Regions from separate parts of the Micromonospora sp. GCM10011541 genome, predicted to be linked through region 3. Evidence: riboswitches for the same ligand, from Rfam matches in the RefSeq annotation. Region 3 holds a riboswitch; each other region holds the start of a gene.
What was found. Region 3 has a riboswitch for cyclic di-AMP ahead of ACFOYX_RS01125 (C40 family peptidase). Riboswitches for the same ligand answer to the same signal wherever they lie in the genome.
Positions count from the first base shown of each region.

Region 1: it holds a riboswitch for cyclic di-AMP, as region 3 does, so the genes downstream of both, ACFOYX_RS14290 (transglycosylase family protein) here and ACFOYX_RS01125 (C40 family peptidase) in region 3, are expected to answer to the same signal.
Region 2: it holds a riboswitch for cyclic di-AMP, as region 3 does, so the genes downstream of both, ACFOYX_RS35610 (hypothetical protein) here and ACFOYX_RS01125 (C40 family peptidase) in region 3, are expected to answer to the same signal.

Region 1 is NZ_JBHSBP010000035.1:69,711-75,136, forward strand. It holds gene ACFOYX_RS14275 (M4 family metallopeptidase) at 1-1,626, shown strand, start outside; gene ACFOYX_RS14280 (DUF899 family protein) at 1,613-1,888, opposite strand; gene ACFOYX_RS14285 (YbaB/EbfC family nucleoid-associated protein) at 1,955-2,392, opposite strand; gene ACFOYX_RS14290 (transglycosylase family protein) at 2,570-3,238, opposite strand; cyclic di-AMP (ydaO/yuaA leader) riboswitch at 3,236-3,409, opposite strand; gene ACFOYX_RS14295 (glycoside hydrolase family 3 protein) at 3,586-5,421, opposite strand.
Region 2 is NZ_JBHSBP010000105.1:71,171-76,596, reverse strand. It holds gene ACFOYX_RS35625 (DUF305 domain-containing protein) at 49-687, opposite strand; gene ACFOYX_RS35620 (DUF6153 family protein) at 767-1,240, opposite strand; gene ACFOYX_RS35615 (YibE/F family protein) at 1,453-2,784, shown strand; cyclic di-AMP (ydaO/yuaA leader) riboswitch at 2,939-3,069, shown strand; gene ACFOYX_RS35610 (hypothetical protein) at 3,074-4,096, shown strand; gene ACFOYX_RS35605 (carbonic anhydrase) at 4,180-4,845, opposite strand; gene ACFOYX_RS35600 (MarR family winged helix-turn-helix transcriptional regulator) at 5,075-5,404, shown strand.
Region 3 is NZ_JBHSBP010000002.1:184,136-189,561, reverse strand. It holds gene ACFOYX_RS01135 (DHA2 family efflux MFS transporter permease subunit) at 1-989, shown strand, start outside; partial or broken gene ACFOYX_RS01130 (AAA domain-containing protein) at 1,088-1,558, shown strand; gene ACFOYX_RS01125 (C40 family peptidase) at 1,604-2,296, opposite strand; cyclic di-AMP (ydaO/yuaA leader) riboswitch at 2,742-2,892, opposite strand; gene ACFOYX_RS01120 (SDR family NAD(P)-dependent oxidoreductase) at 3,196-3,960, opposite strand; gene ACFOYX_RS01115 (helix-turn-helix transcriptional regulator) at 4,061-4,915, shown strand; gene ACFOYX_RS01110 (hypothetical protein) at 5,103-5,426, opposite strand, start outside.

The sequences.
Region 1 (5,426 bases), on a different contig from region 3:
GCCCGCGCCCAGCTGAAGAGCGTCGCCGGCGTCGAGGGCACCACGCTCGTCGTCTACACCCTCGACAGCAAGCCGACCCTGGCCTGGGAGACCACCGTCCGGGGCACCTCCGCGGACGGCCCGAGCCGACTCACCGTGGACGTCGACGCCCTGACCGGCGAGGTGCTGCGCAAGCAGGAGCACGTCGTGCACGGCAGCGGCACCGGCGCGTGGAACGGGCCGAGCCCGCTGACCCTCAACACCACGCTGTCGGGCAGCACGTACTCGATGAAGGACCCGGGCGTCACCAACCAGAGCTGCCAGGACGCCGCGACCAACACGACGTTCTCCGGCTCGGACGACGTCTGGGGCAACGGCACGGCCACCAACAAGGAGACCGGCTGCGTCGACGCGCTGTTCGGCGCCCAGACGGAGCACAAGATGCTCGCCCAGTGGCTCGGCCGCAACGGCGCGGACGGCAGCGGTGGCGCCTGGCCGATCCGGGTGGGCCTGATCGACCAGAACGCCTACTACGACGGCACCCAGGTCCAGATCGGCAAGAACACCTCCGGTCAGTGGATCGGTTCGATCGACGTGATCGCCCACGAGATCGGCCACGGCATCGACGACCACACCCCGGGTGGCATCTCCGGCAACGGCACCCAGGAGTTCGTCGCCGACACCTTCGGCGCGGCGACCGAGTGGTTCGCCAACGAGCCCGCCAGCTACGACGCTCCGGACTTCCTGGTCGGCGAGAAGATCAACCTGGTCGGCAGCGGCCCGATCCGCAACATGTACAACCCGTCGGCGCTGGGTGACCCCAACTGCTACTCCAGCAGCATCCCCAGCACCGAGGTGCACGCGGCGGCCGGACCCGGCAACCACTGGTTCTACCTGCTGGCCAACGGCAGCAGCCCGACCAACGGTCAGCCGGCCAGCTCGACCTGCAACGGCAGCAGCGTGACCGGCCTGGGCATCCAGCAGGCCATGAAGATCATGTACAACGCGATGCTGCTGAAGACGACGTCCTCGTCGTACCTGAAGTACCGCACCTGGACGCTGCAGGCGGCGAAGAACCTCTACCCGACCGGCTGCACCGAGTTCAACACGGTCAAGGCCGCGTGGGACGCGGTCAGCGTGCCCGCGCAGGCCGGTGACCCGACCTGCAGCGGCAGCACCACCCCGCCGCCCACTGGCGGCTGCTCCGGTCAGAAGCTGGCCAACCCCGGCTTCGAGTCCGGTGCGGTGGGCTGGAGCGCCACCTCGGGGGTCATCACCAACTCGACCGGGCAGGCCGCGCGCAGCGGTTCGTACAAGGCGTGGCTCGACGGGTACGGCTCGACCCACACCGACACCCTGTCGCAGTCGGTGAGCATCCCGGCCGGATGCCGGGCCACGCTCTCCTTCTACCTGCACATCGACACGGCCGAGTCGGGCAGCACCGTCTACGACAGGCTGACCGTCAAGGCCGGCAGCACCACCCTGGCGACGTACTCCAACGTGAACGCCGCCGCCGGCTACGTCCTGAAGTCCTTCGACGTCTCGTCGCTGGCCGGCACCACCGCGACCATCTCGTTCAGCGGTGTGGAGGACAGCTCGCTGCAGACGTCCTTCGTGATCGACGACACCGCGCTCAACCTGAGCTGATCATCAAGGGAAGCGGTCGGTCGTCGTCCTCCCGGCGACCGACCGCTTCGCCGAGCTGTCGCCGCCCCTCGAAGAGGTCGAGCAGCCTCTTCCTGCCGGTCGGCGACTCGAACGCGTACCCGTGGTCGAACTTGACCATCGGGAGGCGACGACGCCGCGCGGCCAGCGCGTCCAGCGCCCGGGTGGCTTCCTTCTCGGCCTTGAGCAGCTCGTCGCGCTCCCGCTGGCACTCCTCGGCCGTCACGATCCGCGGTTTCTCCATGCCGGGATCCTGAACCGGGCACCGACATTCTGCCGGCCCGGGCGCGCCTCGGTCGGCCGGCGCGGGTCAGTCCGGCCGGCCGCCGCCCAGCCGGGCCGCGGCGTGTTCCATCGCCTGGCTGAACATCTCCATCTGCCGCCTGGACTGCTCTCGCAGGCCGCCGAGCCGCGCGGCCAGGGCGTCCGCGTCGGCCCGTGCCGAGGCGCTGACCTGGGCTTCGAGGTCGGCGAGGGCGGCGTTGACGGCCACCACGATGTGCCCGCAGACGGCCTCGACGCCCGCCGCCGACAGCCGCGGGTCGACGGTGACGGACTCCAGCCGTCCACCCTGGACGACCACGGCTCGCACCAGCCCGTCGGCCGCCGTGCCGTCGGCGCGCAGCAGTTCCTCCGCATCGCCGTCGGGGTGCTCGACGGGCCGGGAGCGCATCGCCGACAACGCCTGCTGGGTCCGGGTCAGCAGTTCATCCAGGCTCGCGGCCGCGGAGAACGGTTCGTTGGTCATACCCGCGCTTTCTTCACGTCCTTTCCGAGCACCGTGACGATAGCAATCCGCCACCCGGCCCGCCCGCCACCTCGGCGTCCCCTCCACCATTCCGGACGGCGAACGCCCGGCCGGTGCTCCGGCCGGGCGTTCGTCCGCTGCGCCGGCTCCGGCCCGTGGGCCGGAGCCGGTGGTACGTCAGCGCAGGCGCAGCCGCTGACCCGGGAAGATCAGGCCCGGATCGTCGCCGACCACGCGCTTGTTGCGCTCGTACAGCGCGTGCCAGCCGCCGGCCAGGTCCCGCGCGTCGGCGATCATCGACAGCGTGTCGCCCGGCTTGACCACGTAGGTGCCCGAGCCGCCCGAGGCCGGCGCGGTACGCCGGTGGCTGCGGGTGGCCGGCCGCTCGCTCCGCGAGGAGCGCTTCTTCGCCTTGGACTTGCTGCCGGAGTCCGAACGGGACGCCGACCCGGAGTCCCTGGTGGAGTAGCGCTTGGTCGAGCCGCCCTTTTTGCCGCAGACCGGCCAGGCACCGATGCCCTGCCCGTCGAGGACCTTCTCGGCGATCGCGATCTGCTCGCCGCGGCTGGCCAGATCGGCCCGGCTGGCGTACTTCTGGCCGCCGTAGCCGTTCCAGGTGCCCTTGGAGAACTGCAGGCCACCGTAGTAGCCGTTGCCGGTGTTGATGTGCCAGTTGCCGCCGGACTCGCACTGGGCGATGGCGTCCCAGTTCACGCTGGCCGCGCTGGCCGGCGCGGCCGGGCCGAGGATCGCGGCGGCACCGGTGGCCGCGCCGACGACGAGCGCCCCGACGGCGACCCGACGGCGGCCGGTCCGGCGGTGACGTGCGCTGTGTTCAGTTGCCATGGATTTCCTCCACGCCGACGAGGTGAGCTGTCGGGTTCGGGCCGAGGAGCCCGGCCGCCGGTCGGCGGCTTCACCCCGAGGTGTCGAGCACCGAGGAACGTGTGGGTCCCCCGCTCCCGCCTGAGGTCCAGGTACCACGGGGCCGGCGGCGGAATTAGGCGTTACCGGTCCGTGGTGTCCGCGATCGCGAACGGATACGACGTTAGGAATGATTTCGGACGATCGCCCACTTCTTGTGAAGTTCTTCACCCGGCCGAGCGAAGGCGGGGATTTCCGAGTTGCGACGCTCCCGAACATGCAATAGGGAGGCCGCCGGGTCGACTGCCCGACGGCCTCCGCGGACCCGTTCAGTACGTCAGGCCGTAGCCTTGGGCGAAGAGCGGAACCTGCCCGTCACCGGCGTTTATGGGCTGCTGGCTGACCGAGTTCATCCAGGTCATCGGCAGTTTCCCGGTGGGCGCGGCGCCGAAGAGGACGTCGGCCACGCCGGCACCCTCGGTGCCCGGCAGCCAGGACGCCAGCAGCGCGTCCCATCTGGGCAGCTCGGTGGCGATGTCCATCGGCCGGCCGGACACCAGCACCACGATCACCGGCACGCCGGCGTTGCGCAGGGTGGCGATGGTGCGCAGGTCCTCCCGGTCCAGGCTCATGCTGCCGGTCCGGTCGCCCTGGCCCTCGGCGTACGGCGTCTCGCCGACGACGGCGATCGCGGCCCGGTAGCTGCCGTCGATACCGGTGCCGCGCTGGTTGTAGGTGACCGTCGTGGTCGGACCGACCGCGGCCCGGATGCCCTGCAGGATCGTGGTGCCCGGCGTGATGTTGCCGGAGGAACCCTGCCAGGAGATGGTCCAGCCACCACTCTGGTTGCCGATGTTGTCCGCGTTCCGGCCAGCCACGAAGATCTTGTTGTCGGCCCGGGCCAGCGGCAGCACGCTGCCGGTGTTCTTCAGCAGCACCTGCGACTCGCGGACGGCCTGCCGGGCGAGCGCGCGGTGGCTGACGCTGCCGACCGTGGGGGTCCAGCTCCGATCCGTGTACGGCCGCTCGAAGAGGCCCAGCTCGAACTTCTTGGTCAGGATCCGCCGGTTCGCGTCGTCGATCCGGCTCAGCGGCACGTGGCCGTTCTGCACCTCGGCACGCAGGGTGCTGATGAAGGTCTTCCAGGCGGCGGGCACCATCACCATGTCGATGCCGGCGTTGACCGCGGCGGTGACCTCGGCGGCGGTGAAGCCGGCGGCGCCGTCGATCTGGTCGATGCCGTTCCAGTCGGAGACGACGAAGCCGGTGAAGCCGAGCTCACCCTTGAGGACGGTGGTGATCAGGTACCGGTTGCCGTGCATCTTCACGCCGTTCCAGCTGCTGTAGGAGATCATCACCGACCCGACGCCGCGCTGCACCGCGGCCTGGAACGGTGGTAGGTGGACGGTCCGCAACTCGGCCTCGGTCAGCCGGGTGTCGCCCTGGTCGTCGCCGCCCGCGGTGCCCCCGTCGCCGAGGTAGTGCTTGGCGGTGGCCAGCACTGACGTGGGCCCGCCGAGTGACGGGCCCTGGAGCCCGGTGATCAGCGTGGTCATGTCGGAGGGGAGGTCCGGCGTCTCGCCGAACGATTCGTAGGTGCGGCCCCAGCGGTCGTCGCGGGCCACGCAGAGGCACGGCGCGAAGTCCCAGTCGACACCGGTGCCGGAGACCTCCTCGGCCACCGCCTGGCCGATCTGCTGGACCAGGGCCGGGTCGCGGGTCGCCCCGAGGCCGATGTTGTGCGGGAAGATGGTCGCGCCGACCACGTTGTTGTGCCCGTGCACCGCGTCCACCCCGTAGATCATCGGAATGGCGAGCGGAGTAGCGAGGGCGCCCCGCTGGAAGCCGTCGTACATGTCGGCCCAGCTGGTGGCGGTGTTGGGCGAGGGCGCGGAGCCGCCACCGGAAAGGATCGAGCCCAGCCGGTAGGTGGTCAGGTCGGCGGCGGTCACCGAGCCCCGCTCGGCCTGGGTCATCTGGCCGATCTTCTCGTCCAGGGTCATCCGGGCGAGCAGGTCGGCGACGCGGGTGGCGACGGGCAGGGTCGGGTCCTGGTACGGGTAGGTGGCGGCGTTGGCCGGGCGCGCGGGCACGGCCAGGGCGGTCACGGCGACGAGGAGCAGGGCGAGGCTGAACGGACGGCGGACACGGTGGTGGCGGGTCACAGGTC
Region 2 (5,426 bases), on a different contig from region 3:
CCGGGCGCCCGGCCCGCAGGGGCGGACCGGACACCCGGCAGGTGGGACTCAGAGCCGGTCGAGGATCTTGTTCATGAGGTCGATCTCGCCCCGCTGGGCGGTGACGATCCGCTCAGCGAGCGCCCGGGCGTCCGGCTTGGCGCCGCTCGCGATCTCCTCCTGCGCCATGGTGATGGCGCCCTCGTGGTGGGCGATCATCATGGTCAGGAACTGCCGGTCGAAGTCGACCCCGGACGCCGCCTCGAGCTTCGCCAGGTCGGCGTCGGACATCATGCCGGGCATGCCGTGAGTCATCCCCGGCGTGCCGTGACCCGCGCTCGCCGACGGCGCCGGCGCGCCCCAGGCAGTGAGCCAGCCGTTCATGGCGGCGATCTCCGGCGCCTGGGCAGCCTTGATCTGCCCCGCCAGCTTCTTCACCTCCGGGTCGGCGGCCCGACTGTCGGCCAGCTCGGCCATCTCCACGGCCTGCTGGTGATGCGGGATCATCATCCGGGCGAACATCACGTCGGCCTCGGCGAACGATGCCGAGGCGCCCACGGTGGGCGTGCCGGCGCCGCCCATGCCCGGCATGTTGTGGCCGGAGCCGGACGTCGAGTGGTCGGCATCGCCGCAGGCCGCCAGGGCGAGCGTGGCGAGAGCGGTCGCGCCGACCAGGGCGGCACGACGCGCGATGGTACGAGTGAACACAGGAAAGACCTTTCGGTGTCGGAACGTACGCAGCGGACACGGGACGCGGGTCACCGGACGGTCACCCGCGTCGGGCGTCCTATCTGCGCAGCACCGACGCCGTCACCAGACGCAGTGCGAAGGGCTGGGGCGGCGGGGCCCGCGGTCCGCAGGCGGGTCGCGGCGATCCGCGGGCGGCCCGTCCGACGGGCCGCGAACCGGCCCGCAGCAGCACGGCGACCAGCAGCGCCACGGCGAACGCGCCGAGGACGGCCAGGCAGACGCTCCACCCCGACCGGTCGTCCTTGGGACCGGTCGGCGGGAGCGCGCGGGCGTGGCAGCCGTCACCCGGGCAGTCGGCCACCGCCGCGGCGACGGTCGCGACCGCCTCGGCGAGGACCGCCGGAAGATCGAGGTGGTGCCCGGCGCGCTGCGTCTCGTGACCCGCCCGGTGCCCACCGGAGGCGTGCGCGCCGTGGCCGAGGGTGTGCATGGCGGCGAGCCCGACCAGCGTGCTGAGCAGCAGCAGGAGCCGGACCCACCGTCCGGGCGTCACCGCCGCCTCCGTACGCACGGAGACCACGCTAACCTGCCGGGTCGTACCGGTCGGGAGGAACGGCCCGCTCCGCGCCGCGGAGCGCCGCCCGGCGGGACCGCCGGTCGGCCTGACTAGCATTCCCTGCGACGGCCCCGGCGACCGCCGCACCGGCGGACGCCTGTCCCGGCCCGGTGAACCGACCGGCCCGGTGACACGTACCTCGCCTGAGAACCGTTGGGAGACTCACCATGGGCGCCGACCACACCGGTCCAGCTCCGGCCGCCCCGCCGGGCGTACGACGGATCCTCGTCGCCACGGTGGTCCCGCTGTTCGTCCTCAGCGTGCTCGCCGCCCTGGTGCTCTGGCCCCGGGACACCCCGGCCCCGGAGCGTGCGGCCGACGTGCCGCGCTACCACGGCACGGTGACCCGGGTGGTCACCGAGCCGTGCCCGCCGGCGGCGGAGGTGCCGGAGGGCACCCCGGGTGGCTCCGCCGGGCCCTGCGGCACCGTCCGCGTGGCGGTCGAGCAGGGCCCGGACGCCGGCCGCCAGGTGGAGACCCCGATCCCCGTCGGCCCCGGCGCGCCCACCGTCGAGGTCGGCGACCGGATCGTCCTGGTGGAACTGGTGGACCCGGCCGACCCCGCGACGAAGAGCTACAACATCGCCGAGCACCAGCGGGGCAAGCCGCTGGTGTGGCTGGCGGCACTGTTCGCCGTCGCCATCGTCGCGTTCGGCCGCTGGCGGGGGCTGGCCGCGCTCGGCGGCCTGGTCGCGAGCTTCGCCATCCTGCTCGGCTTCGTGCTGCCGGGAATCGGCGCCGGCCAGCCACCGCTGCTGGTGGCGATCGTCGGCTCGGCGCTGATCATGTTCGTGGTGCTGTACCTGACCCACGGGATCACCGCGCAGACCTCGGTGGCGGTTCTCGGCACCCTCGGCAGCCTGGTGCTGACCGGTGTCCTCGGCACGCTCGCCACCGCCGCCACCCACCTGACCGGATTCGGCAGCGAGGACGCCACCACGCTGTCGATGTTCCAGCGGGACGTCGACCTGCACGGGCTGCTGCTGGCCGGCATCGTCATCGGCTCGCTGGGCGTGCTGGACGACGTGACGGTCACCCAGGCGGCCACCGTCACCGAGCTGGCGCACGCCAATCCGGGGCTGTCCCGGTTGCAGCTCTACCGGGCGGCCACCCGCGTCGGCCGCGCCCACATCGCCTCCACGGTCAACACCATCGTGCTGGCGTACGCGGGCGCCTCGCTGCCGCTCCTGCTCCTGCTCGTCGCTGACTCGCGGCCGGTGAGCGAGATCCTCACCAGCGAGTTCATGGCGCAGGAGATCGTTCGCAGCGCGGTGGCCACGATCGGCCTGATCGCCGCCGTACCCCTCACCACCGGCCTGGCGGCCGTGGTGACCACCGCCGGTCGGGGCGGCGCGGGGCAGCCCGCCGCGCCGGCGTCCCGTCCCCCCGCGGAGCCGGACGCCGCGCTGGCGGCGCTCAGCGCACCACGCAGCGGTGCGGCCGCGGACGCCCACGGCGGTCGGACCGGACCGGAGAGGAGCACGGACACCGCATGGTGAAACTCCGCAGCGTGACCGCCCGCGCCAAAAGCGATGCTGGTCACGGGGTCGGCCGTCGAATTACCGCTTTTAGTCGGCTTCCGGACGTAGATCCTCGGGAGGACTCTCGGGTAACCTCGCTGCCGGTCACCGCCGAAGGCGCGCAGCGGCGCCTGCGGTACCGCCGCCCAATCGCCGTACGGCGAACCGGGGAACCAGGTACATGGGGTGAATCCGCGCCAGCGGTAGGGGCCACTTCCGCCCCGAACCCGTCAGCTAACCCGGTCGGCGGTCGACGGAAGGGAACACTGTGACGGCACCCCTGCGCCGCTGGCTGACCCCCGTGGTGGCCGTGCTCACCGCGTTCACCATCGTCGCCGGCCCCGCGCCGGCGATCGCGGCGCCGACGACGCCCCCCACCCCCTCGGGGCACGAGGAGGACGCCGAGCCGAAGCTCATCACCGACGCCATCGAGGCCGCCAACCGCAACTACGTGCAGGCGAAGACCAAGCTGGCGAAGTCGAGGCAGCGCCAGCTCCAGCTTGCCTTGGAGGTACGCGCGGCGCAGCACCAGCTGGACGCCCTGCGCCCGCAGGTGTCCCAGATCGCGGCACAGTCGTACCGGACCGGCCGGATCGGCGCGGTGGCCATGCTGCTGGAGAGCAACGCCCCGGACTCGTTCGTCCGGCGGGCCGCCGCCCTGGACGAGCTGAACATGGTCAACGCGCAGAAGCTGGCCGAGGTCAACGCGGCGAAGAACCGCGCCGAACAGGCCAAGCTGGCGCTCGACGCCGAGGTGCGCGCCCAGCAGACGCTGACGAACGCGATGGCCCGGGAGAAAGTCGAGACGGAGAAGGCGCTCGCCCTGGTCGGCGGGAAGGGCTTCACCGGCGGCCTGGTCTCGGCCACCTCGCCGGTCGCCCGGATCGGCCCCGGCCGCACCGCCGACGGGGACTGGAAGCCGGAGTCGTGCAGCGAGAACGACCCCACCACCTCCGGCTGCATCACGCCGCGCACGCTGCACGCGTACAAGGAGGTGAGGCGGGCCGGCTTCAACCGCTTCGCCGGCTGCTACCGGTCCGGCGGGCCGTGGGAGCACCCGAAGGGCCGGGCCTGCGACTGGTCGCTGCAGAACAGCGGGTTCGCCCCCTGGCACAACAACGACACCCGGATGTACGGCAACAACGTCGCCGCCTTCCTGATCCGCAACGCGGACCGGCTCGGCATCTACTACGTGATCTGGAACCGGCAGATCTGGTTCCCGGCGACCGGTTGGAAGTCCTACAGCGGGCCGTCCAACCACACCGACCACGTGCACATGTCGCTGCTCTGACCGACGACGTACCACGGCCGAGGGGCCGTCCCGCCGAACCGCGCGGGACGGCCCCTCGGTCGTCGTGTGCCGGTGGCGCGGCGTCAGCCGACGGCGGTGGGCGTGGGGTGCTCGACCTGGGCGGGCGGCCTGGTCGGCGCACCCGCCGGCACGGTGGCCACAGTCCGCACCTCGCCCGCGCCGAGCTGGTACGACATGCCGACCACCGCGCACCGCCCGGCGGCCACCGCACCGGCCAGGACGGGGGAGCTGGCCAGCAGCGCCTCGACGGTCTGCGCGATGTGGATGTCGACGATGCCGTCGATGTCCTCGACGCCCTCCGCCGCCGCCCGGCGCAGGCTGGGCACCACGGCATCGACCACCGCGCCGAGGTGCCCGGCGGGGGTCCTGCCGGTGGTGACCGCCTCCTTGGCGGCCTGCACCGCGCCGCAGGAGTCGTGCCCGAGCACCAGCACCAGCGGGGTGCCGAGCACCGTCAGGGCGTACTCGACGCTGCCGAGCACCTCGGGACCCGTCGTGTGGCCGGCGGTCCGGACCACGAAGAGGTCGCCCAGGCCGCGGTCGAAGATGATCTCGGCGGCGAGGCGGGAGTCGGAGCAGCCGACGATCACCGCGAAGGGGTGCTGGCCGTCGGCGACCGCTGCCCGGTGGCCGGCATCCTGATTGGGGTGGCGCGGAACGCCGGTGACGAACCGCCGGTTCCCGGCGTGCAACTCGGCGAGTGCCTGCTCCGGAGTGGTCGGGGTCAATTCCCTCACCTCGTCCTCGCGCGAAACGACCTGGTCAGCCGGGCCGGCGGCGCAGGCGGCCTCGGCCCCAACCGTCACACGCAGCCGAAGGCACGTCAAGATTTACGTGATACGGATTTCATACGTTGACTGGGACTTGACCGCGGGACGAGTGCGGCCACCACGGCCGGGACGGCCCCGCCTCGCCGGGGCGAGGGCAGGGCCGGAAACGCGAACGAAGGGCCATACGATGACGCGCATGGCGACGACAGCAGGCCAGAACGGGAGCAGCCGGAACTGGACATTCCTCACCAACCACGGGCACGTGCTGCTGGCCATCGCGCGAAACCCCACCGCCCGGCTGCGCGACGTCGCCGACGAGGTGGGGGTGACCGAACGGGCCGCCCAGGCCATCGTCGCCGACCTGGAGGCGGGCGGCTACCTGCGCCGCACCCGGGTGGGCCGGCGCAACGAGTACACGATCAACCCGAGCGGCCACTTCCGCCACCCCGCCGAGGCCGACCAGCAGGTCGGCGCCCTGCTCGCCCTCTTCACCGCCGAACCCGCCACCGGCTCCTGAGCCGGCCGCGCGGCGACACGGC
Region 3 (5,426 bases):
AGCCGTCGGAGTCGTTCGACTTCCTCGGCATGCTGATGCTTTCGCCGGGGCTCGCCCTGTTCCTCTACGGCGTCTCCTCACTGCCCGAGGCCGGCACGTTCGCCGACCCCGAGGTGTGGGCGCCCATGCTGATCGGCGCCGCGCTGGTGGTGGCGTTCGTCCTCTACTCCTTCAAGCCGCGGCACCCGCTGCTCGACCTGCGGCTGTTCCGCAACCGCAGCCTGACCATCGCTGCGGTGACCATGTTCGTCTTCATCATCGCGTTCATGGGCGCCGGCTTGCTGTTCCCGAGCTACTTCCTGCAGGTGCGCGGCGAGTCGACGCTGGCCGCCGGCCTGCTGATGGCACCACAGGGCATCGGCGCGATGATCACCATGCCGATCGCCGGGACGCTGGCCGACCGGGTGCCCATCGGCCGTACGGTGCCGTTCGCGCTGGCGCTCATCGTCCTCGGGTTCTTCGCCTTCACCCAGGTCGACCCGAACACCTCGTACGTGCTGCTCTGCGGCTCGCTGTTCGTGATGGGTCTGGGCATGGGCGGCACGATGATGCCGATCATGACGTCCGCGCTGAAGACCCTGCACGCGCAGGAGGTCGCCCGCGGCTCCACGCTGGTGAACATCCTCCAGCAGATCGGCGGCTCCGTCGGCGCCGCGGTGATGTCGGTGATCCTCACCAACGAGCTGAACGGCTCCCAGCCGATCCCCGGTGTGACCGATCCGAGCGGCAAGCCGATCACCGAGGCCGGGCTGGCCATCGCCGCCCAGCAGCGGCCGGAACTGACCCAGCAGTTCCCGGTCGACCCGTCGCTCATCGAGCGCGGGCTCAACTTCGCCGCCAGCTCCTTCGGCACGACGTTCTGGGTGGCGTTCGCGCTGGTGCTGTTGACGTTCATCCCGGCCGCGTTCCTGCCCCGCCGGCGTGAGCGGTCGCACCTGCTCGACGACCAGCCGGGGGAGCAGGGGAAGACGCCCGTCGTCATCCACTGAGCCGACCTTCGGGGCCGTCGGGTACGTCCCGGCGGTCCCGCTTCGGGCGGAGGAGGGCACCGCACGTGTGCGCCGAGACCCACGTCGGCGCACACCGTTCATCGGCCTGCGCGGAGCTGGCGCTGCGGGTGCTGCGGCGCAGCGCGGTCGCGGTCTCCGAGCAGGCGCCCGACGGCGTGCCGGTCACGGCGGACCGGATCGCCATCTGCGCTGCCCACCGGGACCAGGTGGCGGCGATCCGATCGCAACTCGGCGCGGCCGGCGCGGGCATCACCGTCGACACCGCCAACCGGCTCCAGGGCCGGGAGTACGACGTGACGATCGTGCTGCACCCGCTGTCGGGGCGGCGGGACGCGACCGCCTTCCACCTGGAGTCGGGGCGGCTCTGCGTGCTCGCCTCGCGGCACCGGCACGCCTGCATCGTTGTGGCGCGGGCGGGGATCGGCGAGCTGCTGGACGCGCACCCGTCGACCGAGCGGGTGCACCTGGACGTGCCGGTCAAGTTCCCGGACGGCTGGGCGGCCAACCAGACGATGCTCAGCCACCTCGCCGCGCACACCGTCACCTGACCACCGCAGAAGCGTCAGCGGTGTCCGGTGGCCGGGACCGGACGGTCAGCCGGGGCGGCGAGCACCGCTGTACGGCATAGCCGCCAGCTGGGCCATTCGGACCACGTCGCCGGTATGCGGGGCGTGGACGATCAGTCCATTGCCGACGTAGATACCCATGTGATGGTGATCGGAGTAGAAGAAGACGAGGTCACCCGTGCGAAGGTTTGTTCTGCTCACCGCCGTACCTTCGGTCCATTGCGCACCTGTGTAATGGGTCAGCTGCACCCCTGCGGACGCCCACGCGTACTGGGTCAGGCCGGAGCAGTCGAACGAGTCCGGACCGTCGGCCGCCCACACGTACGGCTCGCCGATCTGATTGCACGCGGTTTTCGCCGCGACGCCGCCGCTTCCCGTGATGGGGACGGCGGGACACTTCCCACCGATGAACAGCGAACTGGTCGACGTGATGGGTGAGGTGCTGCTCGCGGTGGCGGCGGACTGCGCGGCGGCTGCGGCTCTGGCCGCCGCGGCGTCCGCGGCCGCCTTGGCCGCTGCGGCCTTCTCCGTGGCGGCGATCTGTCTGTGTAGCGCATCCAGCCGCTTGATCTCGGCGTCGATGGCCTTCTTGCGAGCCGCCAACTGGGCCTGCTGGCGCTGCTGTATCGCGATCAGCGCGTCGACCTTCTCCTTGTCGGCGTCGTAGCTCGCCTGCTGGGCCGACAGTCGGGTGATCTGTCGCTGCTCCGAATCTGCCATTCGATTCACGAGCGCGAGCTGGTCTCCCAACGCGGTCGGCGACGAGCCGCGGGACAGCAGGGCGTTGAATGTGGAAAGACTTTTCCTGCTTGTAGTACCCCGCCACAATCCCCTGGACCCGCGTCCTGCTGACCTCCACCGACTTGCCGAGTGGCTCGATCCTCCGGCTCAGTTCGGCCGATCTCCGCTGGTTCGCGGCCAGTTCTGACCGGACCTTGTTGTACTGCTCGATGACGGGTTCGAGCTTTTGCCACGCCGCTTCGATCTGCTGCTGCACATCGGTGGCCGACGGTGCGGCGTGGGCGGGGGCCGCTGGCCCGACGGCCACCATGGCCGCCGCCGCGACGGCGAGGATTCTGGTGAACAGACGCGATCCGGCGGGCCGGGTGCGCACGGGTGGCAACGGGTTCGGCTCCTTCCACTCGAGGCCGACGCACCCCAACGGTGCACCGACCTCGACCGCCTACCGGGTTAGCTGACGGGTTCGGGCGTGGAAGGCGCCCTACCGCTGATGCGGATTCACCCCGAAACCTGCGGTGGTTCCCCGGCTCGCCTGGCGACGCCAGTGACGTCCAGCGACTCGGCGGTGGCCGTCCCGGGGCACTCCAGGTGGAGACCGACATCCGGAACGGACGCTGACCAACATTAGTGAGGACGGCCCAAAGAAATCAACGAGCCGGCGACGCCAATTCACTGTGCTGTCAAGCGGGCACATTGGGTGCCGGAATTATGCGTACGTAAGGCTCCGCTAATCGAATTCTTAATCTTCCCTAATCTTGGCCTTCAAGCTGCGCGCTATTTTTCTTCGGCAACCCTCAGGTGACGCTTGACCGTTTCCCGACGTCATGGCGGCTCCATGGTCCCGTAAGCGAGCCACCCGCCGCCGGGGCCGGCCGAGGCTACTTCCCGTGGGGGTCGGACGCGTTGAGGGTCGCGACGACCTGGTCGTAGTCGCCGCGCGCCTCGCCGTAGCGGAGGAACTTCACCCGCTCGACCTGGATCTCCTTCGCGTCGGGCTGCGACTCGAGCAGCGCGACGACCTCCGCCACGAACTCGTCCAGCGGCACCCCGTACTCGCTCGTCTCCTGCCCGGGCAGCAGCGCGGTGCGGACGGCCGGCGGTTCGAGCTCCACGATCTTCACGGTCGTGTCCGCGAGCTGCAGCCGGATCGACTCGCTGAGCATGTGGATCGCGGCCTTCGACGCGTTGTAGCTCGGGGTGACCTTGAGCGGCGCGAACGCGAGGCCCGAGGAGACGGTGACGATGGTGGCGTCCGGCTGCGCCTGCAGGTGCTCGATGAACGCGGCGATCAGGCGGACCGGGCCGAGCACGTTGGTCGTCAGCACCGCCTCGGCCGAGGCGAGGAACGATTCGGGCTTGTGCCAGTCCTCGATGCGCATGATGCCGGCCATCGTGACCAGGACGTTGAGGTCCGGGTGCTTCGCCAGCACCTCCTTCGCGGCGGCCTCGATGCTCGCGGCGCTCGTCGTGTCGATCGCCACGGTGTCGATGTCGGGGTGCTCCGCGGCGATCTGCTCGAGCAGGTCGGTGCGCCGACCGCCGACGATGACCGTGTTGCCCTTGGCCCGCAGCTCGAGCGCCAGGGCGAGGCCGATCCCGCTCGTGGAGCCGGGGATGAAGATGGTGTTTCCGGAGATGTTCATGCACCGAGCTTCGGCCGTCGTCCCTGGTTTGGGGCAGAGACCGGTCATCGGGGGATCCGCAATCCCTGGTTCGCGCCCGCCGCAGCCGGATACTGGGATCATGGATCGTGCAGCACTGGCCGATTTCCTGCGCCGCCGCCGCGAGGCGCTGCAGCCCGGGGACGTCGGGCTGGCTGCGGGCGCGCGCCGGCGCGCACCAGGCCTGCGCCGTGAGGAGATCGCCGCCCTCGCCGCGATGTCGACCGACTACTACACCCGGCTCGAACAGCAGCGCGGCCCGCAGCCGAGCGCGCAGATGCTCGCGTCACTCGCCCGGGCGCTTCGGCTGACGAAGGACGAACGCGACTACCTGTTTCGGGTGGCGGGGCACAACGCCCCGGCAGTCGTGTCCGCGGCGACGCACGTCGCCCCGGCGCTGCTGCGCGTGCTGGACCGGCTCGACGACACCCCGGCGCTCATCCTGTCCAACCTCGGCGAGACGCTCGTGCAGAACCGGATGGCCGCAGCCCTGCTCGGCGACAAGTCGGGCTACACGGGCCTCGCCCGCAGCGAGATCTACCGGTGGTTCACGGCTCCCGCGGAGCGGCTGCGCTACCCCGAGGAGGACCGCGACCGGCAGAGCCGCGCCCAGGTCGCCAACCTGCGTGCCGCGTACGGATCGATGGGCCCGCAGTCGCGGGCCGGTGAGCTGGTGCGGGCGCTGCAGAAGGCGAGCCCGGAGTTCGCCGAGCTGTGGGAACGGCACGAGGTCGCCAAGCGCTTCGCGGACCACAAGACACTCATCCATCCCCAGCTCGGTGCGATCGAACTCGACTGCCAGGCGCTGTTCACCGAGGACCAGTCCCAGGCACTGCTCGTGCTCACCGCGTCCCCGCGCAGCGAGGGCTACGAGAAGCTGCAGCTGCTCGCCGTGCTGGGACACGAGCGCTTCCCCGCCGACACGACGCCCCGTTAGCCCTGCCGGAGAAATCCGCTACACCTGCAGACGAGGGCCGTCGGTGACGCACTCGTCTATCTGGATGGCCCGTACCGCGGCGGGAACTGACCGCAGTAGCGGCCACGCTCCGCGGCTTTCCTGTCGGCCACCCACGTGAGGCGGATCAGCCGCCGTAGAGCCAGCGGGCAGGGTCCGGGTACGGGGCCTACCCAGTCAATTCGTCACCGAGTTCAGGCTTGAGGGCTTCGCCACGCCTCCGCAACCGGTACGCCGCGATCGCATTGCCGACGCCGAGCAATGCCAGGATGCCGACCGCCAGCCAGAACCCGACGGCCGGTACGGCGGACATGGCCTCGTCGTAAGGCGGCGGATCAAAGCGACGCAGTACGCCCCGTAGGCCGAGCGCAAGCGCCCCCGCCGCGACGAATGCCGCTACCGCCGATACCACCAGGCGGGACTTGACACCGGCCAGGATCCTGGCAAGCACGCCGGCCAGGACACCCAGCGCGGCGACCATGAAGAGCGGTTG